One region of the Brachybacterium sp. AOP3-A1-3 genome, then DNA from elsewhere that is predicted to be linked to it. Evidence: predicted binding sites of a transcription regulator. Region 1 holds the regulator's gene; each other region holds the start of a gene.

Region 1 (10,182 bases):
ATGTCGTCGTCGACGAGGCCCAGGAGCACTCACCCATGAGCTGGCGCGCCCTGATGCGGCGGGCACCCACCAAGTCCTTCACGGTGGTGGGAGACGTCGCGCAGACCTCCTCCGCAGGAGGGACGACGTCGTGGGACGAAGCCCTCAGTCCGTACATCCAGGATCGGCTGCAGGTCGAGCACCTGACCGTCAACTACCGCACGCCGAGCCGCATCATGGATCGCGCGATGGCGATGGCGCATGCCCAGAACCTGCCCGTCACCGACGTCAGCTCGGTGCGCGACGGGGACCGCGATCCCGTGATCCAGCGCAGCGACCAGGCGGATCTGGCGCGGACCGCCGCCGATGCGGTCCAGGCCGTGCACACAGAGGGCATCGGGCGCCTCGCGGTCATCGCGGCGGCGGAACGGGTGTCCGACGTCTTCACCGAGCTGAGCACACGCCGCGGACTGCCGCGAGTGGGCGAAGGATCCTCGGGCGTCGACGATGAGATCGCGGTGATGACCGCACAGGAGGCCAAGGGGCTGGAGTTCGACGGCGTGGTCATCGTCGAACCGATGGAGCTGATCGAAGCCCATGGTGCCGGCGACCTCTACGTCGCGATGACCCGCACGACCCACCATCTCGGTGTGGTCCACTCGCGGGCGCTCCCGGCAGGTATCACGCCTGCCTGAGACGGCGATCGGCGGCCGCGGCTTCCCCTCCGCGACCGCCGATCAGGTGTGCGCTGCAAGAGCGCACGAGGGATATCTTATGCACAGACGAGGCAGGACCCGGACCATCTCCACAGAATCCACCGAATCTGGTCCCGGAACCGACAGAGGATCCGGCAGATATGTCGGAATCCGTCCATGATTCCACCGGATCAGCCCGCTGCCGACGCCTCGGCCCGCAGGCGGACGATGGCCGCGTCGAAGTCATCGAGGGAATCGAAGGCCTGGTAGACGCTGGCGAAGCGCAGATAGGCCACCAGATCCAGCTCCTGGAGCGGCTGCAGGATCGACAGGCCGACCTGATGTGCATCGATCTCGGCCAGGCCGCTGGAGCGGATGTCCTCCTCGACGCGCTGGGCCAGCATCGCGAGCTGATCATCGGTGACCGGCCTCCCCTGGCACGCCTTGCGCACCCCGGAGATCACCTTCGCCCTGCTGAAGGGCTCGCTGACCCCGGAGCGCTTGTGCACCGACAGCGATGCCGTCTCCGAGGTCGAGAAGCGACGGGAGCAGTTGGGGCACTGGCGACGGCGACGAATCGTCGCGCCGTCGTCGGAGGTACGCGAATCCACGACTCGCGAGTCGGGGTGGCGGCAGAACGGACAGTGCATCGGGCCAGGATACCGGCCCGCGCTCACATCAGCGCGATGCACCCTCGAGCACTGGCAGCTCGAGCTCCTGGCCCGCAGAGACCCGTCCTGTCGGAAGCTGGTTCAGGGCTCGCGCCTCGACGACGAACTCCTGGGCGCTCATGCCCTCGGGAGCGTAGTCCTCGGCGTATCCCCAGAGGGTGTCGCCGTCCTGGACCGTCACGGTCACCGCATCGCTCTCCCCATCGCCCGCGAGAGCAGCCGGGATGCCGAACACCAGCAGCGCCGCCGCGGCGACGGCGAGCCCGAGCAGGAAGGCCGTGGCGATCAAGAGCATCCGGCCGCGCCGGGTCGCCTCGAGTCGAACGTCCGATCGAGCAGGACGCTCATTCCGCTCGTGGCGGTGCTGCGGGAGGGGAAGAACCGTAGCCATATCCGTACGCATGTCCGAACTCCTGTTCGATCGAATGTCTGTGCGACTGTAGCCCCACTTCGGCGCGACACGCAAGAGGAACCTCGAACACCTGTTTGGAATCCCGTGCGCGCCGCCCTAGGCTGGGTGACACGACAACGGAACCGCAGGGGTCCGACAGACGAAGCCAGGAGGCCCGCACCATGACGCCGAGCACCCCCAAACAGATCAGGGTTCGCGACGACGCCGTGGAGGACCCTGTGACGGCAGGGCTCACGCGTCGGCAGCGGCTCGTGCTGGAGACCATCAACGCCGAGATCGCCGCGCACGGCTACCCGCCCACCATGCGCGAGATCGGGGATGCGGTGGGCCTGACCTCGTCGTCGTCCGTCTCCCATCAGCTCCAGGCCCTCGAACGCAAGGGCTTCCTGCGTCGCGACCCCAAGCGCCCCCGCGCGATGGAGGTCGTCATGCCCGGTGCCGACGGCACCCCCGAGGCCCCGTCCGCGCCCGAGATCACCCCGAACTCGGTCTCCGTGCCCCTCGTGGGCAGGATCGCGGCCGGCGTCCCCATCACCGCCGAGCAGCAGGTCGAGGACATCTTCACCCTGCCCTCACGGCTGGTCGGCGACGGCGACCTCTTCCTGCTCCAGGTGGTCGGCGACTCGATGATCGACGCCGCGATCTGCGACGGCGACTGGGTGGTGGTACGCAGTCAGAAGGAGGCGCAGAAGGGGGAGATCGTCGCCGCGATGATCGACGGCGAGGCGACCGTGAAGACCTTCGTGCAGCGCGATGACCATGTGTGGCTCATGCCGCACAACCCGTCCTTCGCCCCGATCCTGGGTGACCACGCCGAGATCCTCGGCAAGGTCGTGGCGGTCCTCCGCTCGATCTGAGGGCCGCCGCCCCGCATGCGATGCACGACGCCGCTGGCGTCTGCCGCCCGGGGTCCCGAGCGGCAGGCTCAGCGGACTCGGCAAGCTCGGCGGAGTCGGCAGGCTCGGCGGAGTCGGCAGGCTCGGCAGGCTCGGTGGTCTGCTCAGTCGTCCGCGAGGCGGCGCAGGGCGCCGAGAGCCACCTCGGGATCCGTGGTGGGCCACAGCGGCGGCATGGAGTCACGGAGGAATCCTGCGTAGCGCGCGGTGGCCAGCCGCGGATCGAGCACGGCGACCATCCCTCGATCCTCATGGGAGCGGATCAGCCGGCCTGACCCCTGGGCCAGCAGCAGCGCCGCGTGCTGCGCGGAGATCGACATGAAGCCGTTGCCCCCGTTGCGGCTGATCCGCTCCTGTCGTGCCGCGGTCAGGGGGTCGTCGGGCCGCGGGAAGGGGATCCGGTCGATGGTGACCAGACGCAGCGACCGCCCGGAGACGTCCACCCCCTGCCAGAGGGTGAGGGTCCCGAACAGCGAGGCGTCCTCGTCCTGGCGGAAGTTGCGCACCAGGTTCGCCATCGAGTCCTCGCCCTGGACCTCGATCGTGAGATCCAGGCGCGCACGCACGTGCTCAGCGGCCAGCTCGGCGCCTCGACGCGAGGAGAACAGGCACAGCGCTCCCCCGCCCGATGCCTCCACCAGCTCGGTGAGGTGATCGAGCATCGCCGTCGACGGGCCCTCCCGTCCGGGCGGCGGGAGATGCCGTGCGGTGTAGAGGATGCCCTGGCTGCGGTATTCGAAGGGGCTGCCGACGTCCACCCCTGCCCACGCGCCGGAGTCCGCGGCGACCGGGATCTCCTCGGTGCCGATCCGGTCCACCCGGGCCAGCCCCACCTCGCCGGCGGCCGGTTCGAAGCGGTTCCCCAGCGCGAGGGTCGCGGAGGTCAGCACGGCGGTGCGGTGCTCGAGGATCGCACCGCGCATCGCGCCGGCCACGCTCAACGGCGCCACCTGGATGCTCGAGCGCCCCGTGGCCTGAGAGTGGGAGACGGAGACCACGTCGTCGTCGGCCGGGGACGCCAGGCGTTCGCAGACGTCGATGATCTCCTGCAGATTCGCCCGGACCGTCTTGCGGGTTCCGGCCGTCCCCGTCGTCGCATCGTCGCCGGCGTCCTTGGCATCGGAGTGGGCCGTGCGGGCCTCGATCCGCAGCTGCTGGATCGCGTCGGCGAGACGGTCGGGCAGCGGACCGATCACCCGACCGTCCGGGGCGAGCTCGAGGGACTCCCGCAGCTCCTCGGAGGCATCGTCGAGTGCCGTCCCGGCGACGCCGAGGCCGCGCAGGTCGCGCACGGTGCCCCGCAGCATGCCCGGGTTCAGGACATCGGTGACAGCGCTGGTGACGCGCCCGGAGAGGTCATGCGCCTCGTCGAAGACGACCACGTCGTGCTCGGGGATGATGCCGTGGCTGTCGAAGGCGTCGATGGCCAGCAGGGCGTGGTTGGTGACCACGATGTCCACCTCGCGGGCGAGCTCGCGGCTGCGTTCGGCGAAGCAGGACTCCACCATCGGGCAGGTCCCACCCAGGCACTGGGAGCCGGTGACGGAGACCTGGCGCCAGGCACGGTCGGAGACCGGGTCCTCCAGAGAATCACGGTCACCGCTGTCGGTCTCCTCCGACCACTCACGGAGCCGCTTGACCTGGTCCCCCAGGCGTTCGCTGCCCGAGCGCGACGGGTCGGCAGAGGCCTCGGCGAACAGTGCACCGGGGTCGATGTCCACGGGATAGCCGCCATCGATCTTGTGCCGGCAGAGGTAGTTCGCCCGTCCCTTGAGCAGGGCGAAGGTGGGAGTTCGCGGAAGGTGCGGGGCGACCGCCTCGACCAGGCGCGGCAGGTCCTTGCGCACGATCTGGGTCTGCAGGGCGATCGTCGCGGTGGAGATCACGACAGGGCGTCCGCTGACCAGAGCATGCCGCAGCGCGGGAACCAGGTAGGCGAGCGACTTGCCGGTGCCCGTACCGGCCTGGACCAGAAGATGCCGGCCCCCGGACATCGCCGTGTCGACCGCTTCCGCCATGGTCTGCTGGCCGGGACGCGGAACGCCACCGATCGCCGAGACCGCCGCCTCCATGAGGGTCGACAGCTGGATGTCGGCGGCCCCTGGGGCGGCCTCGTGATCGGTGGCGGTGGTCATCGGATCAGCGTATCCGCGGCTGATCCGATGACCCTTCAGGCCGCGCCGTGCAGCTCTGCGGCAAGCGCCTCATCCACGCGGGCGTGCAGCTTCGTGCCCTCCATGACGTGCTCCTCGGAGAGCACCTCGCCGGTGGTGTGCGCGCGGGCGACCAGATCACCGCGCGAGTACGGCACCAGCACGTCGACCTCGACCGCAGGACGCGGGAGTCGCTCGGCGATCAGGTCGCGCAGCTCCTCGATGCCCATGCCGGTCCGTGCCGAGACCACGATCGAGTCCTCGACCTGGCTGCGCAGGCGGGCGATCGTCTCGGGCCCGGCGAGGTCGGCCTTGTTGAGCACGATGATCTCGGGCACATCGAATCCGTCGACCTCGCCGAGCACCGTCCGGACAGCCGTGATCTGGCCCTCGGGGTCCGGATGGGAGGCGTCGACCACATGCAGCAGCAGATCCGAGTCGCCGACCTCCTCGAGGGTCGAGCGGAAGGCCTCCACCAGCTGCGTGGGCAGGTGCCGCACGAAGCCGACGGTGTCGGCGAAGGTGAACTCACGGCCGTCCGGGGTGGTGGAGCGGCGCACCGTCGGGTCGAGGGTCGCGAAGAGGGCGTTCTCCACGAGGACCCCGGCCCCGGTGAGCCGGTTGAGCAGGGAGGATTTGCCGGCGTTGGTGTAGCCGGCGATCGCGACGGCCGGTACCTGGCTGCGCCGGCGGTCGGCCCGCTGGGCCTCGCGTCCCGGGGCCATCGCCTTGATCTCCCGACGCAGCTTGGACATCCGGTCGCGGATCCGGCGACGATCCAGCTCGATCTTGGTCTCGCCGGGGCCGCGCGAGCCCATCCCCGCACCGGCACCGCCCACCTGGCCGCCTGCCTGCCGGGACATCGAGTCGCCCCAGCCGCGCAGTCGCGGCATCAGGTACTCGAGCTGCGCGAGCTCGACCTGCGCCTTGCCCTCGCGGGACTTGGCGTGCTGGGCGAAGATGTCCAGGATCAGCGCGGTGCGGTCGATGACCTTCACCTTGACGATGTCCTCGAGCGCGCGGCGCTGACCAGGGCCGAGCTCGCCGTCCGCGATCACGGTGTCGGCGCCCGCGGTGGCGACGATCTCGGCCAGCTCGGCCGCCTTGCCCTTGCCCAGGAAGGTCGCGGGGTCGGGGTGGGCACGACGCTGCAGCACGCCGTCGAGCACCTCGGACCCCGCCGTCTCGGCGAGCGCGGCCAGCTCGAGCAGGCTGGTCTCCGCCTCCTCGGTGTTCCCCGAGGTGTAGAGACCCGCCAGCACGACGCGTTCGAGCCGGAGCTGACGGTATTCGACCTCGCTGACGTCCTCGAGCTCGGTGGAGAGCCCGGCGACGCGGCGCAGCGCCTGACGGTCGGCGAGATCGTACTGCTCCCCGTCGGACGAGGAGTCATGGGTGGTGGACGCGGCGGAGGCTGCACTGCGGGAGAGGATCCGCTGGGTCAGCGCATCTCGTCGGCCATCGGCCGGCGTGGTCTCCTCCGGGGCGGCCGGGGTGCCTGCGCTGTCGGTGTGCGCCGCGGCCCCGGCCCCTCCCGTGGTGGTCCCGTCGACGTCGGTGTCGGAGTCGGGTTCGGGATGGAAGGCGATGGGCACGGTGGGGGAACTCCTCGAGGTGGGGGACGAACTGTTCTGACTAGAGTCGCACGCTCCTGGACCGGGGTCGAGGGATTTTGCGGCGAGCGGAGAGAGCCGCTGCGCACCGGCGCGCACGGGGAGCGCTCCTCGGCCGCCGGAGTCCGTATCCTGCTCAGGTGGACGAGCACTATTTCACCCCTTCTCCGACGACCGATGCCCGGCGGTTCCCGCTCCGGGTGCGACTGGCCGGTCGCGACCTCGACCTGGTCTCCTGCGCCTCCGTGTTCAGCGGTCACGGCCTCGACAAGGCGACCGCCGTGCTCCTGAACCGGCTCGACGAGATCACGATGCCGCCGGCGCGGGCACGGATCCTCGACCTCGGGTGCGGCTGGGGACCGATCGCCCTGACCGCGGGGATCACGCATCCTCATGCCGAGGTGTGGGCGCTCGACGTCAGCGAGCGAGCTCGTGAGCTCACGGCGGAGAACGTCGAGCGGGCAGGCCTCACGAACGTGCGCGTCGTCTCCCCGGACGAGGTACCGGCCGATCTGGAGCTCGACGCGATCTGGTCGAACCCGCCGATCCGGATCGGCAAGCCTGCCCTGCATGCGCTGCTGCTGGAGTGGACCGGCCGCCTCGCCCCGGTGGGCACTGCCGCGCTGGTGGTCGGCAAGAACCTCGGAGCGGATCCGCTGGCTCGCTGGCTCGGCGAGCAGCTGCCCGACCGCGAGGTCGCGAAGGTCGCGAGCGCGAAGGGCTTCCGGGTGCTCGAGGTGGGTCCCGTCAGACCAGGGTGACGCCGTCGGCGACGAGCTCGGCCGGCCCGGTGAGCGTGACCTCGCCCGTCACGGTCCATCCCACCTGCAGGCGCCCACCGGGCACATCGACGGTCCAGGGCTGCGCGCTGGTGTCCCCGGCGCGCAGGGCCGCTGCCACGGCCGTCGCCGCGACCCCGGTCCCGCAGGAGCGGGTCTCCCCCACCCCGCGTTCGAACACCCGCATCGCCACGTGCCGGGACCCGCGCTCGACGACGAGCTCGATGTTGGCGTCGGCGGGCGGTTCGGGGTCCAGGGACGGCCGGTGCGTCAGGTCGAGCTGTTCGAGGTCGATGCCCTCCGGGAGGAAGGCGACGGCGTGCGGGTTGCCCATGTCGACGTCCGTGACCGGGAGCGCCTGCCCCTCGATCTCGACGGTGCGCGCCCCCTGGGCGGCCGAGCTCGCCCCCATGCCGATGCGCACCGACCAGGGAGCACCGTCCCTGTCCGGGCGCTCGAGGACGTCGATCGATCGCACCCCGGCGTGGGTCCAGACGGCGAAGCTGTCCTCGTGCACGTGCCCCGCACGCAGCAGATGCGCAGCGAGCACGCGGACCCCGTTGCCGCACATCTCCGCGATCGAGCCGTCGGCGTTGCGGTAGTCCATGAACCATTCCGGGGCATCCGCCGGGGCATCGATCCCCGCGGCGCGGGTGCGCACGGCGCGGATCACTCCGTCGCCGCCGATGCCGGCCCGGCGGTCCGTGAGGGCGATGACGGCCTGCGGGGACAGCTCGAGGACACCGTCCGGATCGTCCAGGATGACGAAGTCGTTCTCGGTGCCGTGGCCCTTGGTGAAACGCATGCTGTCGGTCATGGGTCGAGCCTATGCCGCCGCGGGCCCGTCCGGACCGCCCGCATCCTGGATCACGTGCAGGGCCCGCTCGAGAACGGCGTCGCCGTCGCCGTGCGGGTCCGGGGAGGCGTCGACCCACCGGACCCTGAGGTCACGGCGGAACCAGGTGTCCTGCTTGCGCACCAGGCGGCGCGTCCCGATGATCGTCGCCTCGATCGCGTCCTCGCAGCTCATCGTCCCGTCCAGCACGGCCAGGGCCTGTTCGTAGCCGATCGCGCGTCGCGCGGTGCGGCCCTGCTCCAGTCCTCGGCCGCGCAGAGCACGGACCTCGTCCAGCAGCCCGAGCTCGACCATCGTGCGGACCCGGCGCTCGATGCGGTCGTGCAGATCGGCTCGCTCGAGGCTCAGACCGATCTGCACGGTGCCGGGGTCCGCGTAGACCGGTCGCGGCAGGAAGGCGGCGAAGGGACGACCGGTCAGCTCGCCGACCTCCAGGGCGCGCACGATGCGTCGGGTGTCCCCCGGGCCGATCTTCGCCGCGGCCTCAGGATCCCGGCGTGCCAGCTCGGCGTGCAGCGTGGCCGTGCCGTGCTCCGCTGCACGTGCCTCGAGGTGGGCACGGGTGTCCGCGTCCGTGGGCGGGAACTCGATCTCGTCGAGGGCAGCGCGCACATAGAGGCCCGAGCCGCCCACCAGTATCGGTCTCCTCCCCCGGGAGCGGATCTCCGCGATCGCCTCGCGCGAGGCCGCCTGATACGCGGAGACGCTCGCCTCCTGGGTCACCTCCAGGACGTCGAGCTGGTGATGGGGCACCGCATCGCGCTCGGCACGGGTCACCTTCGCGGTGCCGATGTCCATGCCCCGATAGAACTGCAGTGCGTCGGCGTTGATGATCTCGCCGTCGAGCTGCCGGGCCAGCGCGTTCGCCAGATCCGACTTCCCGGTCGCCGTGGCCCCGACGACGGCGACCACCGGGAGCGGGGCGTGACCTGCGCGGAGACCCGTCCGATGCGAGGAGGGATCGCGCCGCGCGGTCGCAGGATTGTCCATGCGCGGCAGACTACCTGCACCGATGACGAGGGTCAGCCGAATCACGCCTGGTCGCAGGCTGGTTCCCCGGGGAAGGGAGTAGGGTGAGCCGCGGCCCTGCACCGCCGGGCGCTCCACCACGACTACTGCATTGCCTGAGGTTGGAAGTGACTGCACCGCACGAGTCCCCCGCACTGCCGGATTCGACTCACGGACTCGCCCCGATGTCCATGGCCCGCATCGAGCAGAGCCTTGCTCGGCACGGATATGCCTTCGTCGAGGACGATGAGCACCCGGAGATCCTCCGGGCACGCTTCGATGACTACCGGTTCCAGTTCATGCTGTCCGGCGAGGAGCAGGCTGTTCTGCAGACCCGTGGCCGCTGGAGCCATTCGGTGGACTTCTCCCGCAAGGTCGAGATGGTCAAGCTCTGCAACGAGTGGAACATGAACCGGATCTGGCCCAAGGTCTACGTGCGTCGTGAGTCCGAGGGGCTCCTCGGCGTCTACGGCGAGCTCGCAGCGGACTTCCGCGCGGGCGCTCTGGACTCCCAGGTCGACAGCGCGATCAAGTGCGGGCTGAGCACCGTGATCGCGTTCTTCCACAGCCTCGAGGAGCGGCTCGGCGCCGAGCTGGACGAGCTCGACGTCTGAGCCTGCGGTCCGCGGTTCCCACGGGCTCCGCACGCACACGAACGGCCGACGCCCTGCGGGGCGCCGGCCGTTCGTGTGCGTGGGCTCAGGGACGACGCAGGCTCGGCATGCCCAGGGTGATGGGCCCGGATGCCACGACGGCGCCACCCGTCCCGCATGAGGATCCGCCGCCCGCTCCGTCCGTCCCGGACTCCCAGGCATCCCCGGAGCGGGTCCGACGCACCGAGAACTGCTCCGGACCGGGCGATCCGCCCTCGGCGGCGAGCGCGCTGTCCGCGATGAGGTAGTAGGGCGCTGCGCGGGTGACCGTGGCGGTGACGAGATCCCCCGGGCGCGGCCTGTCCGCAGCGGGCAGATCGGGCGGGAGCGCGAGGTGGACCAGTCGATGATCGCGGGAGCGGCCGGAGAGGCGATGGGTCGTGCGATCCCGCTCCCCCTCCCCCTCGGCGACGAGCACCTCGACCACGCTGCCCTCGAGGCGGGAGTTCTCCTCGTAGGTGATCCGG
Region 2 (10,182 bases), on a different contig from region 1:
GCGTGCCTGCGTGCCTGCGTTCCTGTGTGCGTGTGTGCGTGCCTGCGTGCCTGCGTTCCTGTGTGCGTGTGTGCGTGCGTGCGTGCGTGCGTGCGTGCGTGCGACTGCATCTCAGCTCGCGCGTGCGGCCGCATCGCCGGTGTCCTGGTCGTCTATGACCCGGTCGTCCATGCCCTGGTCGTCCGCGTTCTCGTCGCCCGCGTTCTCTGCAGACGCGGCGATGATGTCGTGCCCGACGCCGTCTGATCCGGACCCGTCTGCTCCGAGCCTGTCTGCTTCGAGCTTGTCCGCCTCGAGTCCGTCCGCCCCGAGTCCGTCGGCCCCGAGTCCGTTCGCCGCGAGCTCTGGCTCGATCAGTGCGGGTGCGGTCGAGGTGTATCGGTGACCGGAAGGGGTGACGATGACGAGCCGTGCCGGCTTTCCCTCGTCAGCGGCTTCGATGCTCGTCTCCCAGCCCGGGAGCTCCCGGATTAGGTTGAAGCGCTGGCAGTAGCCGATGCCATTATCGACAGTGGTCGTCCCGCCTTCGGAGTATCTGATCGAGTGGTCGACATCGTGGATGGCCGCATCGCACCAGGGCGTCCGGCATTTCTGGTCCCGCAGCAGGATGAACCGACGAACGGCTCCCCGGAACACTCGCCGACGCGGATCTGCCGCGGTCAGCTCGCCCGTGTGCGGGTCGGTGTACAGACGCCGTATCCAGCGCTTCGCCTCCTGGAGCATGCGACGCTCCGGGGGTTTCGAGGGATCATCACCGTGCGGTCCCGGGGAAGGTGGGAGCTGAGGCATCTCCGAATGATCCCGGTCAGAATCGGCATGATCCGGGTCAGCCTCGACTTTCCCCTCACGTTCCGGGGCGACCGCGCAGGGTGTCGGCGACGTGCGCTGGGGCCCAGGAGGGTCGGGCGCACCGGGATCCTCGAGAGTCAAGGAAACTTCAGGCGCACCGGGAACTTCGTGCGCTCCGGGATCCTCGGGGGCTCCAGGGACCGCAGGCGCTTGAGGCAGCTTGGCTGCTGACGTGGTCGCGACTCCGAGTGCGATATCGCGCGCCGTACCGCCTGGAATCGGGATTCCTTCGATCCACGCGGATTTGTTTTCTGTCCCGAGCAGCGTCGTATCCGTCATGAGCAGAGAGATCTCCACTGGAATGGCGTCGACATTCGCCGCTCCCGTGACACGCTCGACGAGCGCATCCGCCATGATCTGCCCTTTCCCCCGTGCATCTCCGGAGCTCTTCGCCGATTTCGATTCACGGGTCAGCGCTGCAAAACAGGCGACACCATCCTTCGTGGGCAGGATGGCATGGAGGATCGACATGCCGTCCGGCGCAGGACGTATCGAGACCCTGCGCGAGGCGACCGCACGGGACGCGCGCTTCACCGCGGCGGCAGGATCGAGCTCCTGCGCCCGAGCGCGAGTGGCGCGCCCCGAGGCCGACGCCGTCATGGCGGGGAGCCTTCCCTCGAGCTCCTGGTCGATGAGCTCTCTATCCTCGTCGCTGAGGACGAGCACGTTCTTCGCCACCTCGGCGGCCGCCCATTCGCTGATCTCACCCTGCTCGAGGAGCTTCGTGGTGCGGGGCAGCGTCTCGACCAGGATCCGATGGACGACCAGCTGGTCCGAGGCATGTTTCGGGGTGATCCTGCGGGCAAGTGCCACCTGGTCCGCGACCCCTTTGCCGAGCTGCCCCCTCGCGACCCCCTGGTGCCTCTGCACTGCGATCTGGGACTCCCGGAACGTGACCTCCGCGTGCGCCTGGCAGGCACCGAGCGCACCCTTCCCCCGTTCCAGGGTTGCGATGAGGTCGATCAGGTCATGGTCCGAGGAGCCTGCGAGATCCGCGCCCCGTGGGGCGCGCTCGAGGAGGTCTGTGAGCTCTGCGGTCCAGGCGGACGCAGGCGACGGGCCGGGCAGTGCAGTCACGATCGCCTCCATGGCCATCCCCCTCACGTCGTGTCTTCACGGAACCAGTCCGGTGCTTCTGAACCAGCCCGGTGCTTCTGAACGAGCCCAGTGCTCGAACGCCTGTCCGTTGCTGCCACTCCAGAATGACCCACGAGGCACCCCCGGACAAGACCCCCCATGAATTGGGGACAATTATGTGGATAACCACCCACTGTGGAGGAAAGAAATCACGCAGATCCACAGCTGTGAACGCACTGTGGATATCTCGAATCTGCCTCTCGAATCCCCCGAAACGTCTCCACGACACCTCGTTGCTCGCACCCTGCGGCGTCGCCCCGCCTGCCCCTCGTCTATCCCCTCGCCTACCCCCTTGTCTATTCCCTCATCGCCTCACCTCGTGAGAAGCCTCCCGCCCCTCTCCCGCTCGCCCGCGCGCAGGACTAGCGTGATGCTCATGTGGCAGATGATGGATCTCCTGTACGGGCACAAGAAGGACATGGTCACGCCGGAGAACGCGCTCCCCGGCCGGGACCGGTACCCCTACTCCCTCGCGCGCGAGCACCTCGTGCTGGGCACCGACATGCTCGGCCCCGATTCCCCGGTCGACCCGCGCCCGTGGCCGGCCGACACCGAGGAGATCATCCTGGCCGGCGGCTGCTTCTGGGGCATCGAACGCATCGCGTGGCAGACGCCCGGCGTGCACACGACCTCCTCCGGCTACGCGGGCGGCTACACGCCGCACCCCACCTACGAGGAGGTCTTCTCCGCGAAGACCGGACACACCGAGGCGGTGCGCGTCCTCTACTCCGGCGGCGACGAAACCCTGCGGGCACTGCTCACCCAGTTCTGGGAGCAGCACGACCCCACCACCGCGAACCGCCAGGGCAACGACGTGGGCACCGAGTACCGCAGCGCCGTGTACTGGACGTCCGCAGCGCAGGGCGAGGCGGTCCGAGACTCCGCGGCCCGCTACCAGGAAGCTCTCGACGCGGCAGGTCGCGGCGCCATCACCACCGAGCTGAAGCCCCTCGCGGAGGCCGGCGACGGGCGGTACTACACCGCCGAGCCCGAGCACCAGCAGTACCTGCAGAAGGTTCCGAACGGGTATTGCAACCACGGTTTCAACGGCGTGGCCTGCTCGCTCGGCTGAGTGACGGGCAGACGGGACACCCCGCTCAGCTCGGGTCGACGTCGAGGTCCGACATGTCCAGGACGAACCGGAAGCGGACGTCGCCCCGGGCAAGCCGATCGAGGGCCTCACCGACCCGTGAGGACGGGAGCACCTCGACATCGGCGACCACGCCGTGCTCTGCACAGAATTCGAGCAGCTGCGCGGTCTGCGCCATCCCTCCGCTTCCGGCCGACGTGAGCTTCTTGCGTCCGAGCAGCAGATCCGTGGTCTCGACGGTGACGGGGCCGAGGTAGCCGACCTGCGCCAGGGTGCCGTTGAGCGCGAGCAGCTCGAGATACGGGGCGAGCTCGTGGGAGACGGCCACGGTGTCGACGATGACGTCGAATCGTCCCCGCGCCGCGGCCATCGCCGGCCCGTCGCCGGAGACCAGGAGATCCGCAGCCCCGAGCTGCCGGGCATCCTCGAGCTTCCCCGCTGAACGACTGATGACGGTGGTCTCGGCGCCGAGCGCCGTGGCCAGCTTGACCGCGAGATGCCCGAGCCCTCCCAGACCCACCACGGCGACACGCACTCCCGGCCCGACCTCGAGCGCCGTCAACGGCTCCCAGACGGTGATCCCCGCACACAGCAGAGGTGCTGCGGCGCTCGGATCCAGACCCTCCGGCACGCGGTGGGCGAACTCCTCGCGCACGACGTACTCGCGCGCATATGCCCCGAGGGTGGGCCTCCCGTCCCGTCGATCCACTCCCCCGTACGTCAGCGTGGGGAACTCCCGGCAGAAGTTCTCCTGCCCGGCGGTGCACATGTCGCAGACGAGGCATGCGTCGACGATGTTGCCGACCGCGACGACGTCCCCGATCGCGAAGCGCTGGACCTCCGGACCGATCTCGGTCACGACACCGATGAACTCGTGGCCGGGGACCAGGGGGACCGAGGAGCCACCATCCGTCGCATCCGCGGTCTCATCCGCAGCCGCAGCCGCCGCCGCACTCGCGCCCGCAGCCTCATCCCCGCCCGCGCTCCTACCCCCGTGATCGCGCAGGGCGTGGAGGTCGCTATGGCAGACGCCGCAGTAGTCGACGCGCACGGCGACGTCGTCTGCCCGCAGATCGCGGCGCTCCACCGCCTCCCGGTGCAGCGTCGCGCGGGCGCCTGCGGCTGCGTGCTCCGCAGCAGACCCATCCGCCGCAGACCCGTCCGGAGCAGACCCCTCTGCGGCTGATCGGTGGGCCACCCATCCCTGAGTACTTCGCATCGCCTCTCCTAACAACAGACTGTTCGGTCTGTTTTAGTGTGCGACCCCGGGACGCCGAAGTCAAACAAACTGTTCTGTTGCGTATCGTGGAACCATGCAGACCGGATCACGACCGACCAAGGTGCTGACCGCACGAGGTGCCGCGACCCGGCAGCGCATCGTCGACGCTGCCACGGAGGAGTTCGCGCAGCACGGCATCGCCGGTGCGCGCGTGGAGCGCATCGTCGCAGCCGCCCGCACCAACAAAGCGCAGCTCTACGACTACTTCGGGAACAAGGACGGCCTGTTCGACGCGATTTTCCGGGACTCCCTGGAGCGGATCGTGGAAGTGGTCCCGATCGACTCCTCGGACCTCCCGGATTGGGCCGTGCGCCTCTACGACGAGTACGTGGAGCAGCCGTCACTCATCCGACTGGCCACCTGGACCCGCCTCGAACGTCGGCCCGAAGGTCATCTCGTCGAGGACGCCGACCGGCTGGACGACCGCAAGCTGGCCTTCATCGCCGACGGCCAGGCGGCGGGGACGATATGTGCCGGCGACCCGTTCGACATCATGGCGATGGTCATCAGCATGTCCATGGCCTGGTCGCCGGTCAGCACCGTCTATGCCGCGACCTCCGCCGAGCCGACGACGGTCCACGACGCCCGTCGCGAGCTCCTGCGCGACTGCGTCCGCAGAGCGGTCATGACCGGCTGACGGCCCCGCGGTTCCGTGGCCCGCGCCGTTCACGGCGGAATCAGCCGGCCGACGTGCTGGCGACGCCTGCGCCGGATGCGCCTCCGCCGGTTGGGGCTGTGCCCGCGCCTACGCCTCCGCCGGTTGTGCCTGTGCCTGTGCCTGAGCTAGGCAGCCCGTCCCCGATGTCGCCGCCCATCAGATTGCGCCGAGCGCCGATGTCCGGCCCTCCGGCAGGGCGAGCTGGGGCCGGCGCGGCACCCATCAGCTGGGCGGCGAACCCGCCGGCCTCGCGGGGCATCGGGGCACCGCCGGGGCCGCAGGCGGAGGCCGCTGCCGAGCTCCGCTCGCGCGCCTGCGTCCCCGCCCGGGCGAAGCGACTCATCTGCTCCGTCGTCGGGTACATCGCGCTGACCACGATGTCCAGCCCCAGCAGCGTCACGGGGAGAGCACTCTCGCCGGCAGAGTCCAGCAGCGCCCGCACCGGTTCGCACTCCTCGAAGGCCCAGGCGTCCTCGTCCTGCAAGTAGACGGTGATCGGGTGGCCGTCCAGCGCCAGGGCGGCGGCCTCGTCGAGGAACGCCTCCTGCGTCTCCGCATCCGGCGGCGGCGAAGGCAGGAAGATGTCCAGCGCCGCCAGCTGCCCGAGATCATCCGCATCGCTCATGCCGACCACGGTAGCGCTCCGGGCGGCACCGCGGAGGGCCGGTTCACGCCGCGACAGGGGCGGGGCGGGGCGGATCAGCACAGCACGCGGCGCGCCGTCCGGAGCCAGGCCTCACCCTCTGCCAGATAGCCGAGCCGGCCGAGATGGACACCCGTCGTCGCGCGTTCGAGATGCGCCCAGGCCAGGGCCCTCTCCGGATCCAGTCCGACGCGGCGCGCCAGGCGCTCGGCGAGCTCAGCGTGCCAGCGACGGCCGGCACCTGGCCCGTCGGTGCGGTCGAGATCGTCGATGTTATGCCGGTGGTCGCGCAGCGCGGCCCCGAGGTCGTACTCGGGCTCGCAGAGGAAGCCGTCGGGGTCGATGAGCACGTGCGTGTCGCCGCGTTGCAGCACGTTCGCGGGATGCGGGTCGCCGTGGACGACCACCTGATGCTGTGACGGCGACTCGATGAGATCGAGTGCGAGCATCCGGGCTCGGCCGAGCACCTCGGCGTGGAGCACGGATCCTGGAGCGCCGGCCGCGAGGGCGCCGTCGAGGATCGCCAGCAGGGAGCGCGCCTTCTGCGATGGGGCGAAGGGTCGCCCGACGTCGAGCGGGACCTCCCAGGCCTGCAGCAGCAGGCCACCGAGCACATCGGTCTGGGCGAGGGGATCGGGGACGGTCTGCGGGAGCATCGGGCCGAGCTTCTCGAGCAGCATCGCGTCTCGCTCCTCGTCATGGGCGACCAGCCGGACGTAGCCGTGACCGTCCGCCGCCGCCAGGATCCGGGCCTGCTGGGCCACATCGGCTCCCCCACCCCCGAACTTCACGACGAAACTGCCGGTCGCCTGGAGGCCGCAGCCCGTGGGGGCGTCGGAGGGTCCACGGGGGCCGACGGGTCCCGACCGACGCTCCACCTCGAGCACCGGCAGTCCGGCGCCCGCCAGATGCACGTGCCGGACCTCCAGGCCCCAGTGCGCCAGCACGCCGTGCAGGCGGTCGGGGAACTCGGAGACCAGGTCACGAGCCCACTCCTGGGAGGCCCAGGGCCGGGACCGCAGGAGCGCGACGACCTGCTGCGGGGTCGTGGCGACAGGATCCGGGGCCGTCGCGACAGGGTCCGGGGGCGTAGCGGCAGGATTCGAGGTCACGACGACACGCTCCGGGGTCACCCCGCCGAGGCCGACGCGGCCGCGCGGCCGGCGGCGTCGAGAGTGCGACCCAAGGGCCGGTAGTGCTCGTGGACGGCGTCGCGATAGGCGTCCGCGTCCCCCGCCTCGAGGGCGGTGAGCATCGCCTGGTGCGCGTCGACGGTGACCATGATGTCCTCGGACTGCACGATCTCCAGCAGCGGCACGGCCGTCGTGTGGATCTCCCAGAAGGCCTGCGCGAGCTGGCGCAGCAGGCCATTGGGCAGCCGCGAGAACAGGGCCGTGTGGAAGGCGGCGTCGGCCTCCGGGAACGGCTGGCCGGTCGTCGCGAGGCGTCGCATGTCCTCGACCAGGGCCTCGAGCTCGGAGTTCACGGTGCCGCGGTAGATCTCGACGAGCTGCTCGGCGACGGAGAGGTCGATCGCGATGCGCAGCTCCACGACCTCGCGCAAAGCCCGCAGGTCATTGCCGTCGTCCAGCCGGGCCCGGAACAGCAGACCGTTCACGAGCGGGGCGAGGGACAGCTGCCCCACGAAGGTCCCGTGGCCGTGCCGCACCTCGACGATGTCCAGAGAAGCCAGTGTGCGCATCGCCTCCCGGACGGAGGAACGGGAGATCTCGAGCCGTTCGCACAGCGCGGTCTCGGTGGGCATCGGGTCCCCCGGCACGAGCCCCTCGGTCAGGATCAGGTCCTGGATCCGTTCGACGGCGCTGTTGCCAGCTCCCTTGGTGCGAGCCATGTCGTCTCCTCCCCCGGCGCATCGTCACGGGTGTGACGCCTGCCCCATCATGCCGTGCTCGGCCCCGCAGCCGCAGGTCGGCTCGGATGGTCACTGCTGTGCATCGGTCTTCGGACGCGTGGTGGCGATCACGGATCGATTCCTGTACTGTCCCGGTCATCAGACATCATACGTCTGATCTTCGCAGTGCGGCGACCGCTCGTGACCGTGACAACCGTCCTCGGACGGGGCAACCACCCCGGACGGAGAGCAACGACTGTCGGCGGGCTGTGAGGACGACGTTCACCCGACCCCGGCGCGACACGCGGCCGGATCACCCCTTGAAGGGATGCATCAATGGCGATCACCACCTCCGCCGATCGACTCGGCCGGCGCAGCTTCCTCCGCGGCTCCGCCACCCTCGCCGGCGCCGCCGGCATCGTCGCAGGCATCGGAGCCTGCGCTCCCCAGGACGCCGGGAAGGACGCCGGATCGGATGCCGGTGGCGCCCCCGCCGACGAGGCGGATCCGGACGGCCACCTCAGCGCCGCCATCAGCTACGAGCTCGGCACGAACGGCTACGACCCGATGAGCACGTCGGCCGCTCTGACCGTGGCCGTCAACTGGCACACCCTCGAGGGCCTCACCGAGCTGCACCCCGTGACCCGTGAGGTCTACGCGGCGCTGGGCACCGAGATCCCCTCCGCGGAGGGCACCTCCGTGGACGTGACCCTGCGCGACGGCGCCGTCTTCCACGACGGCTCCCCCGTCACCACCGATGACGTGGTCTTCTCCTTCGAGCGCGTGCTGGACCCGGAGAACGCGTCGCTGTACTCGCAGTTCGTACCCTTCATCGAGTCGGTCACCGCGAAGGACGACACCACCGTCACCTTCGCCCTCACCGCCCCCACCGGCGTGTTCGCCGAGCGTCTCTCGACCGTGAAGATCGTGCCCCAGGCCGCCGTCGAGGCGGATCCCAAGGAGTTCGATGCCAACCCGATCGGCACCGGGCCCTGGAAGACGACCGACAACGGCGCCACCTCCAAGGTCGTAGAGTTCGAGCGGTTCGACGACTACACCGGCCCGATGGCGGCCCAGGCCAAGACCATGAGCTGGGAGATCATCCCGGACGCCGCGACCCGCACCAACGCCATCCAGTCCAAGACCGTGCAGGTCATCGACTCGGTCCCCTACCTCTCGATCGACCAGCTCAAGGGCAGCGGCACCGTCGAGTCCGTGGGCGGCTTCGGACTGCTCTTCGCGATGTTCAACAACGCGAAGGACAACCCGTTCAACGACCTGAGGAACCGCCAGGCGTTCCTCTACGCGATCGATATGGACAAGGTCATCGAGACCGGTCTCAGCGGTCAGGCGGAGCCCGCGAGCTGCTTCGTCCAGAAGGACCACCCGAACTACAAGGAAGCCTCCACGGTCTACTCCCTGGATGCCGAGAAGGCGAAGGCGCTGTTCGCCGAGACGGGCCTCACGTCCTTCCGCATGCTGGTCACCGACCATGACTGGGTCCAGCAGTGCACCCCGATCATCCAGGAGTCCCTCTCCGCGATCGGCATCGACGTGACCTTCGAGCAGAAGCAGTCGGCCGACGCCTACACCACGGTGGACTCCGACCCCGACGCCTTCGACGTGATGGTCGCCCCCGGTGACCCCTCGGTGTTCGGCAACGATCCCGACCTGCTGATGCGCTGGTGGTACGGCAGCCCCGTCTGGACCGAGAACCGTATGCACTGGAAGGGCCAGGACGCCTGCACCGAGACGGCGGATCTGCTCACCCAGGGTCTGGAGGCCGTGGACCCGGCGGAGCAGGAGAAGGTCTGGGGCCAGCTGTTCGATCTGCTCTCGGACGAGGTCCCGCTGTACCCGCTGTTCCACCGCAAGGCACCGACGGCCTGGGACTCCACGACCCTGGTGAACTTCCAGCCGATCTCGCTGACGGGGCTCAGCCTCGTCGACGTCGCGTCCACGCAGGCGAAGTGACTCGTGCGGGGCGGGGCAGTCCTCGGGCCGCCCCGCCCCGCCCCGGCTGGCTCGCTCCGGCGCGCACAGCCCACCCGGCTCGCACAGCCCGCCCGGCCCGCAGGCCTCTCGCACCCCTCGTCCTGACCCACCGCTCGACCCACGGAGGACCTCGTGTCCCAACTCGTCCGACTCATCGGGCGGCGCCTCGTCGCGCTGCCGCTCATGATCCTCGGCGTCACCCTGCTGGTGTTCGTCATCATGTCCCTCTCGCCCACCGACCAGGCTCGGCGCGCGCTCGGCGAATCCGCCTCGGAGGAGGCGCTGGATCTGTATCGCGAGGCCAACGGGCTCAATGACCCGCTCCTGGAGCGGTACTTCTCGTTCCTCGGGGGCATGTTCCGGGGGGATCTCGGCACCACCAGCGGCAACACCCCGGTCACCGAGGTCGTCGCCCGGGCACTCCCGATCACCCTCCAGCTCACCTTCCTGGGCCTTGCGATCGCGATCGTGATCGCCGCGGTGCTCGGCGTGCTGGCGGCCCTCTTCCGCGACCGCTGGGTCGACCAGGTGATCCGCGTGTTCACCGTCGCGTCGCTGGCCACACCGTCGTTCTGGCTCGCCCTGCTGCTGGTCCAGTGGCTCGCCGACATCCCCGGCGGCTGGCAGCTGTTCCCGGCCCTCGTCTCCGGCTGGGTCGGATTCTTCGAGGATCCCGCCA
Region 3 (10,182 bases), on a different contig from region 1:
GCGCAGAGATCGCGAACGACGAGCCGCTGGTCTATCGCAACCGCACGTACCACCAGCTCCTCGAGTACGAGATCTGAGCTGGCGGAGGGCGCCGCTCGATAGCCTGGACCATGCCTCCAGCACAGAAAGGTCGACGATGTCCTCTCCCCCGCTGAGCACGGAACTACTGATCGTCCCGACCGCGCACCTGTCTGCGAGCACACCGGAGCCTGCAGTGGCTCGTGCACGCGAGCGCTTGGCCGCCTGGCGACCGAACCTGGTGGCGATCGAGGCCCTGCCGGGGAACCTCGTCGTCGAGTACGAGCAGCGCGGCGGGACGTTCGCTGACTTCCAGGTCGGCGGGGCGATCGACGCCCGATGCGGTGCCGCTCTGCTGAGCTCGCCGCCGAGCGATCTCTGGGTCGCGCAGCAAGAGGCTTGTTCACCCGACAGCTCGCTGACAGACCAGGTGCTCGCCTGGATCCGGGCCCGCGAGCCGATCAATGCTCTACTGCTTCCGTACCAGGTTGCGAACCTCGATGAGCCGGTCAGGGAGTTCCTCGACGATCTCGCGGGCCGACGCCGGGAGACCATCTCGATCGGCGCGCACATTGCTCGAAAGCTCGGCCATTCTTACGTCGCGCACGTTGACGACCATGCCGGTGTCGAGTACATCGACCCGCTGCCCGAGGGATTCGAGGCGGAGCTCCTGGGCTACAAGGAGGAGATCTCCGGTCTGCTCGCGGAGGCTGTCGCTCCACCGCATCTCGTGGAGGATCTCTGGGCTCAATGGCGGTTCTACGCATCGGATGACGTGCGGGCCACGACCGAACGTCTGGAGAGCTCGGAGCGCCTCGTGGGCGGAGAGGGCACCCCGCGGCTGCGACGGGTGATGCTGGCGAACTGGCGCGCGAGGAACCTGGCGATCGCGGCGCGCCTGCGGTCGGCGACGGGTGCCGTCCCCAGCGGACGGGTGCTGTTCGTCGTCGGCTCGTCCCACGAGGCGCCGCTGCGTACCGCCCTGGGCACAGATCAGTACGACCTGCGACTGGTCGAGCTCAAGGAGCTGGAGCCCTGAATAGGAGCGAGTGTGACCTGCGCCCGCTCGGTTCGCACCACCCCTGGGTGTCGGGTACGCTGATGCCTGCTCTTACGAGCGCTGGAGGATTCGCCTAGCGGCCTATGGCGCACGCCTGGAACGCGTGTTGGGTTAACGCCCTCAGGGGTTCAAATCCCCTATCCTCCGCCGAAGAAATGCCCCTCACCTGCTGGTGGGGGCATTTCTGCATCCGCTAGATTCCGAACAGTCGCACCACTCAGCACAGCCGCGCCTCTCCGCACAGCCGTGCTCGTCAGAACAGTGACGGCTGCGGGACCAGGTCGAGTGCGGCCGGGGCGGGCCGCACCCTGCCGGCCCGGGCGGCTCTGCCAGCGGCGGCCCGTCGTTGCTCGGGCTGGTCCTCGTCCTCGTGGATGTCCAGGCCGTGGCGCTGCAGCAGCGGCCGCACCCGCTGGGACAGGTTCTTGCGATAGCTCGCCGGTGCATAGGACTCCCGGCCGTAGAAGCGCTGATATCCGGTGGCGAGCTCGGGATGCTCCCGCTCGATCCACTGGAGGAACCACTCCTTCGCGCCCGGCCGCAGGTGCAGCGCCCCGAAGACGACGCGCTCCGCACCAGCCGCGGCGATCTGCGCGAGGGCTTCGTCGAGCTGGGCGTCGGAGTCGGTCAGCCACGGCATGATCGGCATGAGGAACACGGTGACGCGGAAGCCGGCGTCGGCCGCGGCGCGCACGGTCGCGAGCCGCGCGGCGGTGGTCGGGGTGCCCGGCTCGATCGCCTTCTGCAGGTCGTCGTCGAAGACGGCGATCGACATCGAGAGGTCCACCGGGACCCTGTCCGCGGCCGTCGTCAGGAGCGGGAGGTCCCGCCGCAGCAGGGTGCCCTTGGTGAGGATCGAGATCGGCGTGCCGCTGTCGGCGAGGGCGGAGATGATCCCGGGCATGAGCCCGTAGCGCCCTTCGGCACGCTGATACGGATCGGTGTTGGTGCCCAGTGCCACGAGTTCGCGGCTCCAGGAGCGCTTGGCGAGCTCGGCGCGCAGCACCTCGGCGACGTTGACCTTCACGATGACCTGCTGGTCGAAGTCGGCGCCCGCATCGAGGTCGAGATAGGTGTGCGTGCTGCGGGCGAAGCAGTAGACGCAGGCGTGGGAGCACCCGCGATACGGATTGACGCTCCACTGGAACGGCATCGAGCTCGAGGCGGGTACCCGGTTCAGCGCAGATTTCGCCGTCACCTCGTGGAAGGTGACGCCCTGGAACTCGGGGGTGCGCACGCTGCGCACCAGTCCCTTCATCCCGAGGAGGGCCTGGGAGCGCTGCTCGTCGTCGATCGCCTGTCCACTCCATCGCATACCGCACAGTCGAACGCGTGTTCGATCTTTTGTCAAGGAGGCGCGCAGGCTCCGTCCTCGCGGCCGACGTTCGCCACCTCGTGACCGCATCGGGACCTCCGGCGTCGACACCGTCGAAAGCCCACGTCAGCGGCATCGCAGTGCCCGGCCCACATGCCTCAGGGCCGTCGGCACGGGTCGACCCGCGACGCCGAACCCCCTGTTCCTCCGCTCGCTCCGTCCTCCCCGGATATCGTGCGAGCTGCAACGGCCGGGGAACGCAAGGGGGAGCGCATGTCGGGCACAGGGGACGGCGCGCCGCATAACGGCCCTCCGGGGTACGGGGGCGACAACCGTGATCGGCCGCAGGGCTGGGGAGCACAGGGCGCCGACCCCGACGCCACCCATCAGGCGTGGAGAGCGGACCAGCCCCACCCGAACGCTCGCTCCGGCGCCTCCCCGTACAACGCCTCGTCCCCTGCTCCGCAGCACAACGGACAGTTCAGCGGCTCCCCGCAGGCCCCGGGTCGACAGCCCTCCCCCGGGCGCCGTTGGGCACTGATCGCGGTGGCGTTCGGCTGCATCGCCATGCTGCTGCTCGTGATCGGCGGAGGAGTCCTCTACCTGACCCTCCAGCGCAGCGGCGGGACGAACCCCTCCGTAGCAGCCCCGTCGGACCCCGAATCGACCTCGACGCAGCCCGCGGAGACCGACTTCTCGACCGACCCGGCGGACTCGACGTTCGTGGGGATCTCCCCGCTCGACACCGTGGACGGCGATGCCGACGACGTGTGGGCGGTCATGGCCAACAACCCGCTGACCACCGGCTCCCTGCCCGATGTCAGCAGCTGCAAGATCCCCGAGACCCCGGTCGAGCAGACCGTGGAGGAGCTGCAGGCCGCCCTCGACGCCGCCAACGACTGCCTGAACTTCCTGTGGTCCAGCGCGAACTCCGACCGCGGGCTGCCCTGGGACGGGCCGACGGTCCAGGTCTACACCTACCCGGACATCCCCAGCTCCCCCTGCGAGCCGGACACCTTCGAGGAGGACTTCCCGCGGGTGTGCAACCTCGACTTCACAATCTATTGGCCCGCGGGCTACGGCACGGGAGCCGAGCAGACCGATCCGGCCGCGGTGCCGGGCGCCTATGTGTGGGACCTGTCGTACCTGTACATGAACACGGTGACCTGGAACAGCTCGCTGGCGTTCTACTTCAACGCGCTCGACGAGAAGCTCGCGGACGATCCGGAGCGTGCTGACGAGGCCTGGCGCCGCTACAACCTGCAGATGCGCTGCCTCGCGGCGGCCTCCACCATGCAGGTCCCCGCGGCCGCGCAGCCCACCCCGGAGATGATCGAGACGCTGCTCGATGAGTCGACCTGGCCCACGGAGGACGAGCCGCACAGCCTCGAGCCGGCGTCCCGCGTGCGCTGGCTGAAGGTCGGACTGGAATCCGACGGCGACGTCTCCCAGTGCAACACCTGGCTCGCGCCGTCGGACCAGGTGGCGTGATCTCCCGCGATCCGACTCCCCACTAGCCTGGAGCCATGGTGCAGCCCTCGACATCCTCTCCGCGCGACCCCTCATCCGGCGCCTTGTACACGGCCCGCGTGGACAACGTCGACGGCACGTCGGGACAGGTGCGCGTGCACGAGGGTCCCGCCACTCTCGCGACAGAGGTCCCCTCCGCCGAGCTTCCGGAAGGAGCCGCCCCGACCCCCGAGGCCCTGCTCCCCACGGGCGGGCCGACGGCACCGGCACGCGGGTTCAACCCCGAGCAGTTCCTCGCCATGGCCTGGAGCACGTGCCTCGGTGAGACCCTGCGCGTGGTCCTCGCGGAGCGGGGCCTGCCCCACGAGAGCCATGTGAGCGTCGAGGTGGGCCTGCACCGCGACCCGTCGGGCGGTTACCGTTTCGCGCCCCGCGCTCTCGTCACGATCGACGAGATGGCGGCCGACGAGGCGCAGCCGCTCCTAGAGGCCGCCCATGCCCGCTGCCCCGTCTCGAAGCTGCTGAGCGGCTCGAGCGAGCCGATCGTCGAGCTCCAGGAGCCCGACCGCGTCTGAGGGGCCGACGGCAGTCGAGGACCTGACCGCGCTCGAGGACCCGACGGCGGTCGAATGTTAGCTCCGAGCTGAGGTCGACGTGATGCACCGCAAGACCCCCTGGCCAGCGCACGAGAGGCCCGCCCCACGACCCGACGCTCAACCCGCCCCACGACTCGCCGAGCGAATCCACCGATACGTCCCGCCCGCGGGACATTTCAGTGGATTCGCCGTGCGTGTCCTGGCATCGCCGCCCAGCTGCCCACGGGACGGGTCGACCCGGGCCACCTCGGGCCGCCTCGGGTCGCCTCGGGTCGCCCCGGGCCGACCCGGGCCGCCTCGGGTCGCTTCGGGTCGCTTCGGCGCACCTCAGCCGAGAGTCGCCGGTCGCTCCCAGGCCACCCCGCGCACGTGCTCGTCGAGGAACCCGAGGAAGGTCTCGTACCAGACCTGTGCGTTCCCGCGGCCCTGGATCCAATGGCCCTCGTCGGGGAAGTACAGGTAGCGGTGCCGGGTGCGTCCGTCGGCGTCGCGCGGGGTCGCCGAGAACTCGTGCAGGTCGTACCAGAGGGCGTGGCCCTGGGCGATCGGCACCCGGTAGTCGCGGTCGCCGTGGATCACGAGCATCGGGGCGACGATGTCCCCCACGTAGTCCTTGGGGTTGTACTGCTGGTTCTGGTCCCGCATCGACCGCTCCCAGCCCGCGTTGTCGGTGGTGTGACCCATCGACTCGGTGTCCCACAGCGAGGCGTGCGTGACGATGCAGCGGAAGCGGTCGCCGGTGTGCCCGGCCACCCAGTTGGCCATGTAGCCGCCGTAGGAGCCGCCGGCGAAGGCGGTGCGCTCGGCGTCGATGTCCGTCCGCTCCACGGCCGCGTCCGTCAGCGCCATGATGTCGGTGAACGGGGCGCCGCCCAGCTCGTGCTGGCCGCGGTCGATCATCGCCTGGCCGTAGCCGGTGGAGATCGCGGGGTCCGGCAGCAGCACGGCGTAGCCGGCGGCCACAAAGGGGTTCGGGTTCCAGCGGTAGGTCCAGGCGTTCCAGGATCCCCAGGGGCCGCCGTGGGCGAAGACCACCAGCGGGTGCGGGCCCTCGCCCTCGGGGACGCGCAGCCAGGCGCGCAGGTCGGTGCCGTCCTCGGCGGTCGCGATGATCTCGGTGAGCGTGCCGGCGGAGGCCAGGGAGGCGGCCGGGTTCGGCAGCTCCTCGACAACCCCGGTCGCCGGGTCGATGCGCACCGGGAAGGGCGCCACGTCGATCCCGGAGGCCGACGCGATGACTGCTCCCCCGGCGACCGATGCCGACGAGAACGCCAGATCCTGCTCCGGGCCGCCGGCGACGCGTCGCGGTGTCGGGTCGTCGACCCCGCCGATCCACACGGAGCCGCGGCCGTGGTCATCACTGGTCGCGATCAGCGTCGTGTCGTCCAGCCACACCGGATCGACCCAGTGGTCCAGCTCGGGCCACACCGTGGTCGTGGTCCCGTCGCTCAGGTCCAGCAGCTCGACCGAGGCCGAGAGGCTCGCGTGCTGGGTCCAGATCTGCTGGCGTCCGATCAGCGCCCTGGTGCCGTCCGGGCTGAACTCGCCGGGGCCGTACTCGACCTCCGCCGTGGCCTCGCGCAGGAGGCGCGGAGGCTGGGCGCCGATGAGGTCGAGGAGGTAGAGATCGGGGGCGGCGACCAGGTCGCCGCGGGAATCCGACATCGCCACCAGGGCTCTCGATCCGATGCGGTCGACGGTCCAGCCGACGAGCCGACCCGGCGGCATCTCGACGTGGCGGAAGTGCAGCACCTGCGCGCGGGGCCCGTCGTCGGCGGATCCGGTGGCGGGGTCGGTGGCGGATCCAGTGGCAGATCCGTCGGCGGGATCGGCGGCAGATCCGTCGGCGGGCTGGGTGGCAGATCCGGTGGCGGAGTCGGCGGTCGCCGATCCGGTGGGCTCCGTGGCCTCGGCCCAGTCGAGGTCCTCGGGCAGAGCGGCGAGGGCGAGGACGGTGCGCGTCGGCCCCAGATCCTGATCCCAGTACCGGGTGGGGAAGGCGGCGTGGAAGGCTGCGGTCACCTTCGCGGTCTCCCGTGCCGCGCTCAGACGCGCGTGCTCGATCTCGTCGGCCGCCTGGGAGTGGACCTCGAGCTCGGCGAGAAGGTGGCCGCCGGCCAGGTGGAGCGCGCCGAAGCCGCCGGGACGAGCGGCGAGCTCGCGCGCCTCGCCCCGCACGGGCAGCGCCCACAGCTGGGCATCCCCCGACGCGTCGGCCTCGGAGCCGTCCTCTCCCACCCGCTTGGCGGTGAAGAAGGTGGTGCCGTCCTCGGCGACGGCGACCGCCCCGATGGAGGCGTCACCGCGGGTCAGCGGCAGGATACGGTCTCCCTCGAGCTCCACGAGCGCGCTGCGGTAGGCGGTGCCCTTGGCGTTCGGGGAGGAGACCTTCGCGAGGATCCTGCCTCCCTCGGTGGTCTCCAGCCCGGCCAACCGGGTCGCGTCCAACAGGGCTTCGATGCTCTCGGATGTCATGGTTCACCATCCTGCCACCGGCGCCTGACAGCGCGGAGCCGTTCTCCCCGACCCGCTCAGGGAGTCGGTGCGGGGGCGAACCCCGGGGAGCTGCTCCCCAGCCAGCGCAGCGCCGCGGGGGTCACCTCGACCCACAGCGAGGCCGTATGCCCGCCCCGGGGAGTGCTGGCCACGGTGAGGGAGGTGGGCGCTCGCACCGCCTGCTGCATCTGGGCGAGCGAGGGATGGGGCAGCGGGTCGTCCGCGCCGTAGAAGAACCACAGGCGCACGGCCGGAGCCTCCTCGGCGGCGAGGGCGGGGAGGTCATAGCGGGGGTCGTCGTCCGGTCTCCACTGCTGCCCGCTCGCGTAGAGCGGCTGGTAGTAGCCGGCCAGGGAGATCGCGCTGGCGAAGAGGTCGGGGTGGCGCAGGGCGAGCATGTTCGCGCACCAGCCGCCGGCGCTGTAGCCGAAGCTCGCCCAGGCCTCCGGGTGCTCCACGGTGCGCAGATGCGTGCGCACCCAGTCCGGGACGACCTCGGCGAGGTAGGTCTCGTACTGACCGTCGCTGCCCTGCGAAGAGGGTCCGGTGGCGGGGTCGGTGGAGGGGTCGGCATCCACGCATTCGGTGTCGTAGGTCCCGGGATACGGGGTCGGGGCGACGACGATCGCCTCGCCGAGCTCCCCGTGCGATGCGGCCCTGTCCATGTCGCGCCCGAGCTCGAACGAGCGCCGGAAGGTGCTGGGACCGCCGGGGATCCCGCTGAGCGCGACGATCACGGGGTAGCGCCGCTGTGGATGCTGCAGGTAGCCGGCGGGCAGATGGACCATCGCCTCGGTCGTCGCGATGCCGGGGGCAGGGATCGTGACGGTGATCCACTGGCCGTGCGTGGTGCTGCGCAGCCCCGTGAGCGCCTTGTCGTCCAACGGATCGCGCTGGAGCGAGGTCGCGGGCGCTGACTGCGCGGCCTCGAGCGCGGCGAGCTCGTCGCGATCCTCTCCGTCGGCCCCTCGCTGCGCGGGCGCCCCGTCCTGCGCCTGGACCGAGAGCTCCCCGGGTCCCTGCGCCAGGAACTCCCAGCTGCTCACGGTGCCCGTGGCCCGGTTGATCCACAGCGCGGCGGTGACCAGCACCAGCGAGCTCACGAGCACGAGGGCGACGACCTGTGCCAGGTGGGGGTGCCGCGCACGCGGAACTCTCAGCACCGCGAGGGCGAAGACGATCGCCGTGATCACCGTGGCGGTGACCGCGGTCCCCAGTCCCATCAGGTCGAACGCGCCCATACCCATCTGCTTCCTCCTCGCAGGGGCCGTACGCTACTCCCATTCCCGGCGAACTCCTCGGGACGGTGTCGGGACGACCTCGGAAGGACCTGGGATGAGCGCTGGGGATCCCCGCACGCCCGCCGTGATCCGTCACGAGCGCATCGCCCGCCTCGTCACCGGGGCGCTCCTCCTCGCCGCGGCCCTGAGCGTGGTCTCGATGCTGTTCACGGGCTTCGGCCGACGCTCGCCGTCGGTCGCCGACCTGCTGTTCTCGGCCCTGAACGTCCCGGTCGCCCCGTCGTTCGCGTCCGTGGTGCTGCTGGTGCTCCTCGCCGGAGGGATGCAGCGGCGCAAGCGTCTGGCGCTGGCAGCCCTCGCGGGGCTGCAGGTCCTCGGCGCCGTGCTCTCGGTGATCGACCTCGTGCAGATGCTGGGCCTGGACCCCTCCACGATCAGGCATCCGGTGCCGCTCTGGGCGATGGTCGTCGCGAATGGTCTGAGCCCCGTGGTGGCAATCATGGTGCTGGTGCTGCTGTGGAGGCTGCGCGACCGGTTCCCGGCCCGGATGCCGCACGGCTCCCGGTGGCTGGCCCTGCTGGTGCTGGCCGTCGGCTCGGCGCTCACCGTGGGCGTCACCGCGCTGTGGATCGCCCTCACCCACGAGGAGCTGGGCGTCGATGCCACGGTGCTCGTCTGGTCCCTGGGCCACAGCCTGGGGCTGGTGGGCGGGCATCCCGCCGGGGCGGCACCCCCGGGCCTGGGCTGGACCGCCTCCACGCTGACCGGGCTCACCCTGGCCGCCACCGCGTGGACGTTCCTCCGTGCCGCCCCGCGCCGCACCGTGCGCACCCCGGACCAGGAGGTGACCCTCCGTGCCCTGCTGCTGCACGACGGGGACCGCGACTCCCTGAGCTACTTCGCGACGCGCCGCGACAAGGAGCTGGTGGCCACGGCCGGGGACACCTCGATGGTCGCCTCCCGGCGCCTCGGCGGGGTCGCGATGGCCGCCGGCGATCCCGTCGGCCCGAGCACCCGCGACCACGAGGCGATGGGCGCCTTCATCACCGAATGCCGCACCCACGGGTGGACCCCGGCGGTCCTCTCCGCGTCGGAGGAGGCGGCCCGGCGATGGACCGAGCACGGCATGATCGCGGTGCGGATGGGCGATGAGGCGGTGCTGCGCCCGGAGGAGTTCCGCCTGTCCACCCCCGCGATGACCCCGGTGCGCCGCGCGGTCCAGCATGCGCGCCGCGCGGGCCTGGTGGTCCAGGTGCGTCGCCATGGCTCTCTCAGCGAGCAGGAGCGCTCACGGCTGGTCGAGCTCGCCGACTCCTGGCGCGAGGGCGGGGAGGAGCGCGGCTTCTCGATGGCGCTGTCCCGCCTCGGGGATCCGGCCGACGCGGACTGCCTGCTCGTCACCGCCGAGATCCCCCAGGATCCCGAGGACCCCCAGAACCCCGAGGACCCCGAGCACCCGGAGCAGGCCGGCGGCAGCTGGAAGGCGCTGCTGAGCTTCGTCCCCTGGGGCCGCAGCGGACTGTCCCTGGACGTCATGCGCCGCTCCCCCGGCGCCCCGGGCGGCGCGACCGAGCTGATGATCGCCGAGCTCATGGCGCAGGCACCGGAGCTGGGCGTGCGCCGCGTGTCGCTGAACTTCGCCATGTTCCGCCATGTGCTCGTCGAGGCGGATGCCGTCGACGCGGGTCCCGGCGTGCGGATCGGCTCGCTGCTGCTCTCCCGCGCCGACCGCTGGTTCCAGCTCGAACGTCTCGCCCGGTCCAACGCGAAGTATCAGCCGCACTGGGTGCCCCGCTATCTCCTGGTCGATTCGCTCACCGCGCTCCCGACCTCCGCGCTGGCCGCGATGGCCCTGGAGGGCTTCGCCCCGCTGTGGGGCGCCGGCACCCCGCTCGAGCAGCAGCTCCCCGCGGAACTGCTCGAGCGCACGCGGGCCGACGCCGCGAACTCCCGGCAGGCCGTCGAGCTGCCGCTGCTGCGCCGCTC

What was found. Region 1 encodes LexA, which represses DNA repair genes until DNA is damaged. Its sites were predicted from a motif close to TCGAACANNTGTTCGA; they were not measured.
Region 2: the regulator LexA is predicted to act here: its motif matches at 2,021-2,036, upstream of ACT3T5_RS00965 (DUF222 domain-containing protein).
Region 3: the regulator LexA is predicted to act here: its motif matches at 2,403-2,418, upstream of ACT3T5_RS16170 (Rv2578c family radical SAM protein).

Annotation. Positions count from the first base shown of each region.
Region 1 covers NZ_JBQSXM010000007.1:170,316-180,497, forward strand. The annotation lists gene ACT3T5_RS11680 (HelD family protein) at 1-674, shown strand, start outside; gene nrdR (transcriptional regulator NrdR) at 866-1,324, opposite strand; gene ACT3T5_RS11690 (LysM peptidoglycan-binding domain-containing protein) at 1,353-1,640, opposite strand; gene lexA (transcriptional repressor LexA) at 1,919-2,614, shown strand; gene ACT3T5_RS11700 (ATP-dependent DNA helicase) at 2,758-4,788, opposite strand; gene hflX (GTPase HflX) at 4,824-6,401, opposite strand; gene ACT3T5_RS11710 (class I SAM-dependent methyltransferase) at 6,560-7,180, shown strand; gene dapF (diaminopimelate epimerase) at 7,167-8,015, opposite strand; gene miaA (tRNA (adenosine(37)-N6)-dimethylallyltransferase MiaA) at 8,025-9,044, opposite strand; gene ACT3T5_RS11725 (YbjN domain-containing protein) at 9,191-9,676, shown strand; gene miaB (tRNA (N6-isopentenyl adenosine(37)-C2)-methylthiotransferase MiaB) at 9,762-10,182, opposite strand, start outside.
Region 2 covers NZ_JBQSXM010000001.1:208,980-219,161, forward strand. The annotation lists gene ACT3T5_RS00965 (DUF222 domain-containing protein) at 112-1,926, opposite strand; gene msrA (peptide-methionine (S)-S-oxide reductase MsrA) at 2,363-3,058, shown strand; gene ACT3T5_RS00975 (NAD(P)-dependent alcohol dehydrogenase) at 3,084-4,295, opposite strand; gene ACT3T5_RS00980 (TetR family transcriptional regulator) at 4,390-4,992, shown strand; gene ACT3T5_RS00985 (arsenic metallochaperone ArsD family protein) at 5,033-5,638, opposite strand; gene ACT3T5_RS00990 (aminoglycoside phosphotransferase family protein) at 5,713-6,768, opposite strand; gene ACT3T5_RS00995 (FadR/GntR family transcriptional regulator) at 6,786-7,508, opposite strand; gene ACT3T5_RS01000 (ABC transporter substrate-binding protein) at 7,845-9,482, shown strand; gene ACT3T5_RS01005 (ABC transporter permease) at 9,636-10,182, shown strand, end outside.
Region 3 covers NZ_JBQSXM010000017.1:19,895-30,076, forward strand. The annotation lists gene ACT3T5_RS16155 (flavin reductase family protein) at 1-77, shown strand, start outside; gene ACT3T5_RS16160 (DUF5694 domain-containing protein) at 215-1,057, shown strand; tRNA gene ACT3T5_RS16165 (tRNA-Ser) at 1,141-1,225, shown strand; gene ACT3T5_RS16170 (Rv2578c family radical SAM protein) at 1,332-2,393, opposite strand; gene ACT3T5_RS16175 (hypothetical protein) at 2,667-3,884, shown strand; gene ACT3T5_RS16180 (OsmC family protein) at 3,920-4,438, shown strand; gene ACT3T5_RS16185 (S9 family peptidase) at 4,787-6,934, opposite strand; gene ACT3T5_RS16190 (alpha/beta hydrolase) at 6,991-8,202, opposite strand; gene lysX (bifunctional lysylphosphatidylglycerol synthetase/lysine--tRNA ligase LysX) at 8,291-10,182, shown strand, end outside.